Regions from separate parts of the Paenibacillus sp. FSL H3-0302 genome, predicted to be linked through region 2. Evidence: predicted binding sites of a transcription regulator. Region 2 holds the regulator's gene; the other holds the start of a gene.
What was found. The regulator Rex, encoded in region 2, represses fermentation and respiration genes when NADH is low (regulators of the CRP and FNR family bind a similar motif). The targets are predictions, from matches to a motif close to TTGTGAAATATTTCACAA.
Positions count from the first base shown of each region.

Region 1 (4,220 bases), 1.1 Mb from region 2:
GACGCATATAAAAGCTAATCCGTAACGGCGTCCGTTATATAATAGCCACATCGCGATCATGAAGAAAGCAACGGAAAGTGCCAGCAACCACCATAAATCCATCATATTTTGAAAATGCCGCTCATTGTGTTGACCCAAATAGATAAATGCTGTCAGTGCGAGGATTATCGTCGGTGTGCTCCAAAACAGGGCGTAGTTGCGCATCAGCTTCAACGCGGAATGATCCTCCGCCCGAGAAGCGTAAAATGTCAGAAATGAGCCGCTAATGAACAAAACGGACACGATTGCCAGTCCAACGATACTCCACGATAACGGATTGGTAAACAGCGCCCAGTAATCTAGAGAAACCGTTTCCCCCTGCTTCACGATAAAGCCGCCTTCAGACAAAGTTAGCGCCACTGACAACGATGCTGGAATAAGCAAACCTGTAGCTCCGTACAAAAAAAGATATACTATGTTTTTCTTGGAACCGTAATTTTCAAAAGCATAGAATGAACCGCGAATCGCAAGAAGAATCACCGCAATGCTTCCCGGAACAAGTAACGCGGAGCCATAATAATAGGCTGTGTCCGGAAAAAAACCGACGATGCCAATATAGAAAAAGATAAAAAATACATTTGTAATCTCCCATACGGGTGATAAATATCGGGAAATCAGACGATTAATGAGATGATCCTGCTTTGTTAAACGTGCATAAAAGGCGAAGAAGCCCGCTCCGAAATCAATGGAAGCTATAATTAAATAGCCGTACAAAAACAGCCAGAGCACCGAGATGCCAATCAATTCGTAACTCATCATTCAGTGCCCCCCTTTTCCGTAAATTGATTAGGATGATCCTTCATCCATTTCTCCATCTCAGCTTCTGCCGGATTATTGTTGAACAAGCGTCTCAGCACGATTACACACATACTGCCGAGTACGATGTACAAGAGCAATAAGGCGAAGAATATAATTCTTACATTCGGTGAAGACGTGGCAGCCTCCTCAACACGCATATATCCACGGATAATCCACGGCTGTCGGCCAATCTCTGCATAAAACCATCCCAGCTCAACAGCCAGAAAAGCGAGAGGGGCGCTCAGTGCGATGATGCGAAGCATCCACTTGTTAAGCTCATTACGCTTTTTCCAGAACACAAACAGAAAATATAGAAACGAAATCGCGAGCAGAGTAAATCCAATTCCGACCATTAAATCAAACAGATAATGAACGAGAAGCGGTGGCCATTCTTCCTTGGGGAATTCCTCGAGCCCCGTCACCTCTGCATTAAAGTCTCCAAAGGCCAGGAAGCTGAGCAGCTTCGGCAGATGAAGAGCCCCTAGAACTTCATGCTCTGCATTCAGCCATCCCAATAGCACCAAATCCACACTGCTGCTCGTCTCAAAATGCCACTCTGCCGCTGCAAGCTTCTCTGGCTGATGCTCGGCCAAAAACTTGGCGGACACATCACCGGCTAACGTGTTCAGCAAACCGAATAGTAAAACGACTGCCATCATTAGATTTAAAGATTTTTTGTGGTATGCGGACACACCTTTTCTCAGCATCGCGAAGGCTGCAATCCCGGCTAACAAGGCAGCTCCAGTCAAATAGGCCGAGCTTAATACATGGAACACTTTGGAGAACGTCGCCGTATTCAGCATCGCTTGCACCGGGTTAATCGCTGTGAATTGGCCTGCTTCCATGACAAAGCCTTCAGGCTGGTTCATGAATCCGTTCACCGTCGTAATAAAAACGGCAGACATGCCTGCCCCGGCGACAATCGGTATCGTCAGCAGCCAATGGATATACGGATTTTTGAACCGACCCCACGTATACAAATAAATGCCCAAGAAGATAGCTTCAAAGAAGAACGCGAACACCTCCATGAATAACGGAAGTGCAATGACATTCCCAGCCAGTTTCATAAAATTCGGCCATACCAGGGCCAGTTGTAGTGAAATCGCTGTACCGGTCACGACACCAACCGCCACAGAAATGACAAATCCTCGAGACCACCGCTTTGCCATAAGTGTATAATGGGGGTCCTTCTTCCGAATCCCGATAAACTCTGCTATAGCGATCATTAGCGGTATACCGACGCCAATCGTCGCAAAAATAACGTGGAACCCGAGAGTCAAGCCTGTCACCAGCCTGCTCCATAGCACCGTATCAATTGCCATTCTTTACTGCTCCCTTCAAAACACTGTTCATTTTTCTATGATTAGGCCTGCTAACTGTTGGCTGCATTCAATATCAGGTTTAGCAAGGTTCAGCGACATCGTTGCCTGTTCGTTTTAGTATGACGTTCATCGTTCTTTGCTATGTAAAAAGAGAAAAAATTCACAAAGCAAGAGTTGGCGAGCCCGATTTATCTGATACTGAGCAGTCAAAATTATAATGTGACCTAATAATTAAAATCATCTTATCTTAAATTGCAAGTAATTCAATCACAGATATCTCTTAATCCCTAAACGTTCAAGAAAGGGTCAAATCTTTCTGACAACTCAGTGAATAACACAAAAAGTACCCGAAGGAGCTATTGATTGATTAGTGTATATGTGATGTCACAAGTTCCCTCCTACTTCGATGCTGGCAAAAAAACGATATTTTCTCATTTTGAGCCGTAATATATCCCCCTTTTGCAACAAAAAAACACTGACTCAAATCATCAGTGTTTTTTGAATTAAAGCTAATGTCATCTTCGTCATGACAAATCTTGATCTGCCAATATCATTTAGTACGACCGTAGAAAAAAGAATACCCATCTGACTTCCCAAGCTTAGTCGTCTCCGTTCCGTCCACTAGCTTGACCGCTTTCAGCAACGATACAATTTGCGTATGCATTAGCTTTGCATCAAATTTGTCCCTCTCTCTGTTGTCACTATCCACGAGCAGATAGTCGGGCATTGGAATGAAACCAATCACCGGTATCCCTGCTTCAAATAAGGGCTGACTCTCTCCAAACTCAAACTTGTTATGTCCACGCAATAATACAGTACGTGTGCTATCTGTCTTTTCAATAGCCTTCAGCCAAATGGCTGCCATCATTTCATTGCCCGCATAGGTATATTCTGTACTTATTTGTCCAGTTGGACCATAGGAACCCGAATCATCGTCCTTCCACTCCATGCTGCCTAAATGCTCGACCGTAATTCCAGCTACAGCTTTTAAATGGCCATTCTTGCCATCCCACAGCTCTCGATGCCCCTCCATCCAGGTGGAAGTTGCCTGAGAGGCCCCTTTGAACTCCGGTAATCTAAAATGCCCTGTCACAAAAGCAAATATCATCGTACGTTCCGGCTGCTCCTGCTGTAAGTAACGAATCATAGACAGCATGCCCACAGCGCCATTCTCCTCCACCACATTTATCCCATCCGTATGAGTATTTACGATAATTGCTTCGTCTTTATTCTTACCGTCAATTTTCACAAAAAAGGATTCTGTTGGGGCATCTTTTTGTATTTCCGCTTCTAAAATAACCGTACCTTCTTTATGCTCCTGAGCTGCGCTGATCACCTTTTTCCCTTCCGTTTCATTCACCCAAATCGCAGGGATTCCAGCATAATCGGTGGTAAAAGGTACATATTGCTCTTCAACCTTATCGTCAGATACCCCTTTCCAGACTAAAACAACAGCTTTTACGCCCTTTTCCTTCGCTTGCTCCAATTTAGCTTCTTTTAAAGCTGTAGTGAGGACCAGATCGCCTTCATTTGGGGCAATTTGGTTGTCCATTGGTGATGAATCCCGCATATTCATAACGATCCCACTTGGAAAATTTCTGAAATTCTCAATTTCAATGACAGCAATTTTTCCGCTGGCCTGGCCATATTCACCACGCTTCGTATACACCAGCTCCCCAGTTACACCTTTTTCGTCAGTTTCTCCGGAATAGGGAAAAGCTGAAGAGACATGAATTGCCTGCTGATCAATCATTAAAGCACTGTTCTTTTCTTCCCATCGGTCAAAAGTATAGCGATCACGAAATACTTGCAGCCCCATATCCGTTACCTGTTGCTCCAGCCAAGCAATAAACTGATTGTGACCCTCAGAGCCGGTTGTACGGCTTCCAAAAGAATTCATTACTTCAATATCTTTGAGCATCACTGCTGCAGAATCCAATTTACGTTCATCGATCGTCACTGTCGTATCAGCAGCTAATGCTACAGGTGTTGTAATAGGTTTTGCATAGACTCCAATACCCCAAAGTGCAGTAACGATAAGTGCAGCAATGCTGAATAACA
Region 1 is NZ_CP150284.1:3,566,874-3,571,093, reverse strand. It holds gene MHH50_RS15775 (cytochrome d ubiquinol oxidase subunit II) at 1-798, opposite strand, end outside; gene MHH50_RS15770 (cytochrome ubiquinol oxidase subunit I) at 795-2,159, opposite strand; gene MHH50_RS15765 (hypothetical protein) at 2,710-4,220, opposite strand, start outside.
Region 1: a site for Rex is predicted at 2,308-2,325, ahead of MHH50_RS15770 (cytochrome ubiquinol oxidase subunit I). Genes of this name have one in related genera too.

Region 2 (4,220 bases):
TTGATTTTTAATCAATCGGCCTATTTTCGTATGTGAATATAAGAGAATATTCGGTGATAACCACCCATTCAGTATATCACTTAGTATATCACTTTTGTACATCAAATAAATGTAAACAAGCGAACTTATAATAAGTTCGCTTGTTTACTATGCCACCCTTAATTTCCTTATGTTCAACTTAACTTTTAGGTAAACTGTAACCTTCGCCCATTCGGGACCCATCCGAAAAGCGATAAAATTGATAATAATACCGACCGCTCTGTTTATAAAAAAGCTGCCAAGCATACTCTCCGTTATATACTCCCGGCAGCAAGCGTTCAATCGTTATGTCCGGAAGATCAGCTTTGATAATGCCGCGTATTTGGGCTTCCGAGGTTCCTTTACTTAGTTCCTCAGCAAACACTGCGTCGTCGCCTTCAGCAAATTTTCCATCTACCGTAAAGCGGACCCAGACCATAAGAGCAGTCCCGGCTTCATTTTTCCCAGTTAATACCCAGTACACTGCATTTTCATCCCAAACCGATTTTTGTGCTTTGGTTACCTGTGTTAGACCCGCTCTGGTTTTGGCAACATCCTTAGCGATATCACGCTCGTTCCATTGATCTTTCATAATATAGGCATAGAACTGGATAAGTCCAAACCCCAGGAGCAGAATCAGAACTGACCCCAGGAGGATCCATTTTTTCCTTTTCTTCAAGGTACAGCTCCCTTTCTAGTAATATATCTTTTTTGATTATATAACACACCCGCGCGTTTATCCAAAATTTCATAATTTTCTAGCTTTCCCAGCCTTAAAAATACACAAAAGGCCGCAACTTTTGCTAAAAGCAAAAAGTCGCAGCCTATTATTTATTCGTTATTCTCCAGACTTAACGCTTCAATAAACCTTCGAAGGCTTCTTGCGCTTTACGCCGGATAGCTTCCTCATCCAGGGTTAAGCATTGTCCATGCTTGATGACCTGTATACCATTCACCCACACATGCTCAACATCCTTAGCGCTAGCAGAGTAAACTGCATGAGACAACAGATCTGTGTGTGGCAGCAAATGCGGCTGATCGATATCAACAGCAATGAAATCTGCTTTCATCCCTACAGCAAGTCTGCCTACATTATTTAAAAAGATGGACTGCGCGCCATATTCTGTAGCCATACGCAGAGCCTCTGGAGCTGGAACAGCCGTTGGATCACCGCTGACACCCTTATGAATGAGAGCTGCAAGCCGCATCTCTTCAAACATATCCAAGTTATTGTTGCTTGCCGCGCCATCCGTGCCAAGAGACACCTTCACACCAGCTTTTAGAAGATCAGTAACCCGAGCCACTCCGCTAGCCAGCTTCAAATTACTGCCCGGATTATGAGATACACCCACATTATGGCGAGCCAAGATCTCAATCTCTTCATCATTTAAATGAACACCATGTGCAACTATCGAGGGACGTGTGAACATGCCAAGCTTCTCTAAGTGAGCTACAGGACGCAACCCGTAATCCGCCACATTTTGTTCCACTTCACGTTTCGTTTCGGACATATGCGTATGCATCGGTAAATCCAGATCATGCGCTGCCTGCACGAACTTAACCAGGAAGTCCGGAGGGCATGTATAAGGGGCGTGCGGCGAGATCATAGTAGTAATTCTACCTTCAGCCTTTCCATGCCAGTTACGGGCAAAAGAAATCGCTTCCGCAAGCTTGTGATTCTGTACATCCTCTGGACATAACCCGATCACACCACGCATCAATACGGAACGGATACCTGATAACTCAGCTACCTCGGCTACTCGGTCCATATGATCATACATATCGAGGAAGGTCGTAGTTCCACCCTTCAGCATTTCCAATACAGATAAGGAGGTTCCCCAGTATACATCATCACCGGTGAACTTTTCCTCCATTGGCCACATCTTCTCCTGAAGCCACACTTGTAGCGCTAAATCATCTCCATATCCACGCAGCAAAGACATCGCCGCATGACCATGTGTGTTTACAAGTCCAGGCATGAACAGCAGACGGCTGCCATCAACCACTTGCACTCCAGCTTCCATCTGAGGCTCTTCTTTTCCTATGTAAGTGATTAAATCATCTTCAATAGTCATATATCCACTCAGAACCGGCTCATCCGTTCCCGGAGTCAGAAAATACCCGCCCTTAATTATCGTTTTATTGTTGTTCATGTTCGCTTTCTTCCTTTCCATCCCGCAAGTAATAAGCAAGACTTTGCAGATCAGTTGTAAAATCAGCTGCATGCACCCGGATATTCGGTGGTGTCTTCAGAATCACAGGGGCAAAGTTCAAAATCGCTTCAATCCCAGAAGAAATGAGAATATCTGCTACATTTTGAGCTTCTGAATCAGGTACGGTAATAATGGCAATGCGAATACCTTGCTCACGAATCGTGCTGCCTAGTTCATCCATCGGTTGCACAGTAAGGGAGTTGATCTTACGTCCAACCTTAGGAGCGTACGAATCAAATATAGCCGTGATTTTCATAGTATCTTTAAGATATGCATTGTAATTAGACAAGGCATGTCCGAGATTACCTGCTCCAACTAAAGCTACATTAAGCTGTTGATCCAGCTTCAGGATATGACGGATTTTCTCAATAAGATACGTTACATCATAGCCGATACCTTTTCTGCCGAAGTCACCAAAATATGCTAAATCCTTACGAATCTGTGCGGGATTAAGATCAAGCTTTTGTCCAAGTTCCTGAGAGGAAACTGTTAATATTTCGCGATTCTGGAGATCATTCAAAAAACGCAAGTACACAGGTAGTCTGCGAACAACGGCTTCTGATATTTTTTCCGATTTCATATTTTTCCTCCTAAAAATAGTAATGTTCTTGTGAAAATCCATATTCAAACGTCTACCTCTCCTTATTAAGGACGGTACTGTAACACACCGCCCTTAAGGATAAGGAGGAGCTAAACTGAAGACGAGCGTTTTAAGAAGCGCCGCCATCCTCTAGCCATTCCGCTATGCGTGGGACCATTTGATCAGTAAGCATATGCTCCATTTTGGGACCAGGCAATGAATAAAGGAAATACTTCCCGTAATGAGATTCAATAACCCTTGTATCATAAACAATAACTATTCCGCGATCCTGCGCCGTGCGAACCAGTCTTCCGAATCCCTGCTTAAAACGAATAACCGCTTGAGGAACAGATAATTTCATGAACGGATTCTTCTTCTGGGCCTGTAATAACTCCGACTTCGCTTCCGCCAACGGGTGATTCGGCGGTTGAAATGGAAGTCTCACGATGGCCAGGCAAGTCAGTGCTTCACCTGGAATATCTACACCTTCCCAGAAGCTGCTCGTCCCCAGCAATACGGATGCTGCACTGTCCTGAAAGCGGCGGATCAGCTTGCTCCGGCTGCCACCTTCTACGCCTTGACCAAGCACCGTAATCTCTTGTGAGGCTAAAGCCTCTTTAAGCGGATCATATACCTGACGCAGCATTTTATAAGAAGTAAACAGAACCAGCATCCGCCCACGTGTTGTTTTAGCAGCTTCCGATAATGACTGTACGAGTGTATCGACAAATCGAGCATCGCCCACACTGCCCTTCACACTAGGAAAATCACGCGGTATAACTAACAGTGCCTGCTCGCGATACTTAAAGGGAGAAGGAAGAAGTGAGGTCATTAGACGTCCTTCTTCCGCAGCTTCGTTAAGTCCGAGATTATCAATCATAAATTGAAAAGACTTATCTACAGACAGCGTCGCCGAGGTAAGCACGATGCTTTTTTTCTTATCGAAGAACAACTCTTTAAGCTGGCTGCTAACATCCACAGGGACGGCATACATCTGCAGTGATTTGCTGCGGTAATTTCCATTTGCCTCCAGCCAATATACTACATTATCGTCATTCAGCCCCATAAAGAATCTTACTTGCTCACGGATGGAAGCCAAATCCTTAAATAAACCGCTAATATCAGTAACAAGACTGTCTGCTGAGGATTGGCTTTCCTGGTCGCGCATCTCGTTAAGCATTTTATCACCCTTACGGATGATGTCGCTTAACGTCAGATTCATAGTGTTCTCTAGTGCAACCAATTCATCCCAATCCTTCGGCTTACGGGCGGGAATCAACCGCATAACCAGTTGTCCCGCTTCCCCTGCCCCTGCATCACTGCGTTCCGGCAAAAGGCTGAACAGCTTGTCGCTGAGTGCATCCCAGGTTTCTTTGACGTTAAGCAGATCCGGGTAGATCCGATCGATG
Region 2 is NZ_CP150284.1:4,649,918-4,654,137, forward strand. It holds gene MHH50_RS20635 (DUF5590 domain-containing protein) at 179-697, opposite strand; gene MHH50_RS20640 (amidohydrolase) at 870-2,171, opposite strand; gene MHH50_RS20645 (redox-sensing transcriptional repressor Rex) at 2,158-2,811, opposite strand; gene dinG (ATP-dependent DNA helicase DinG) at 2,942-4,220, opposite strand, start outside.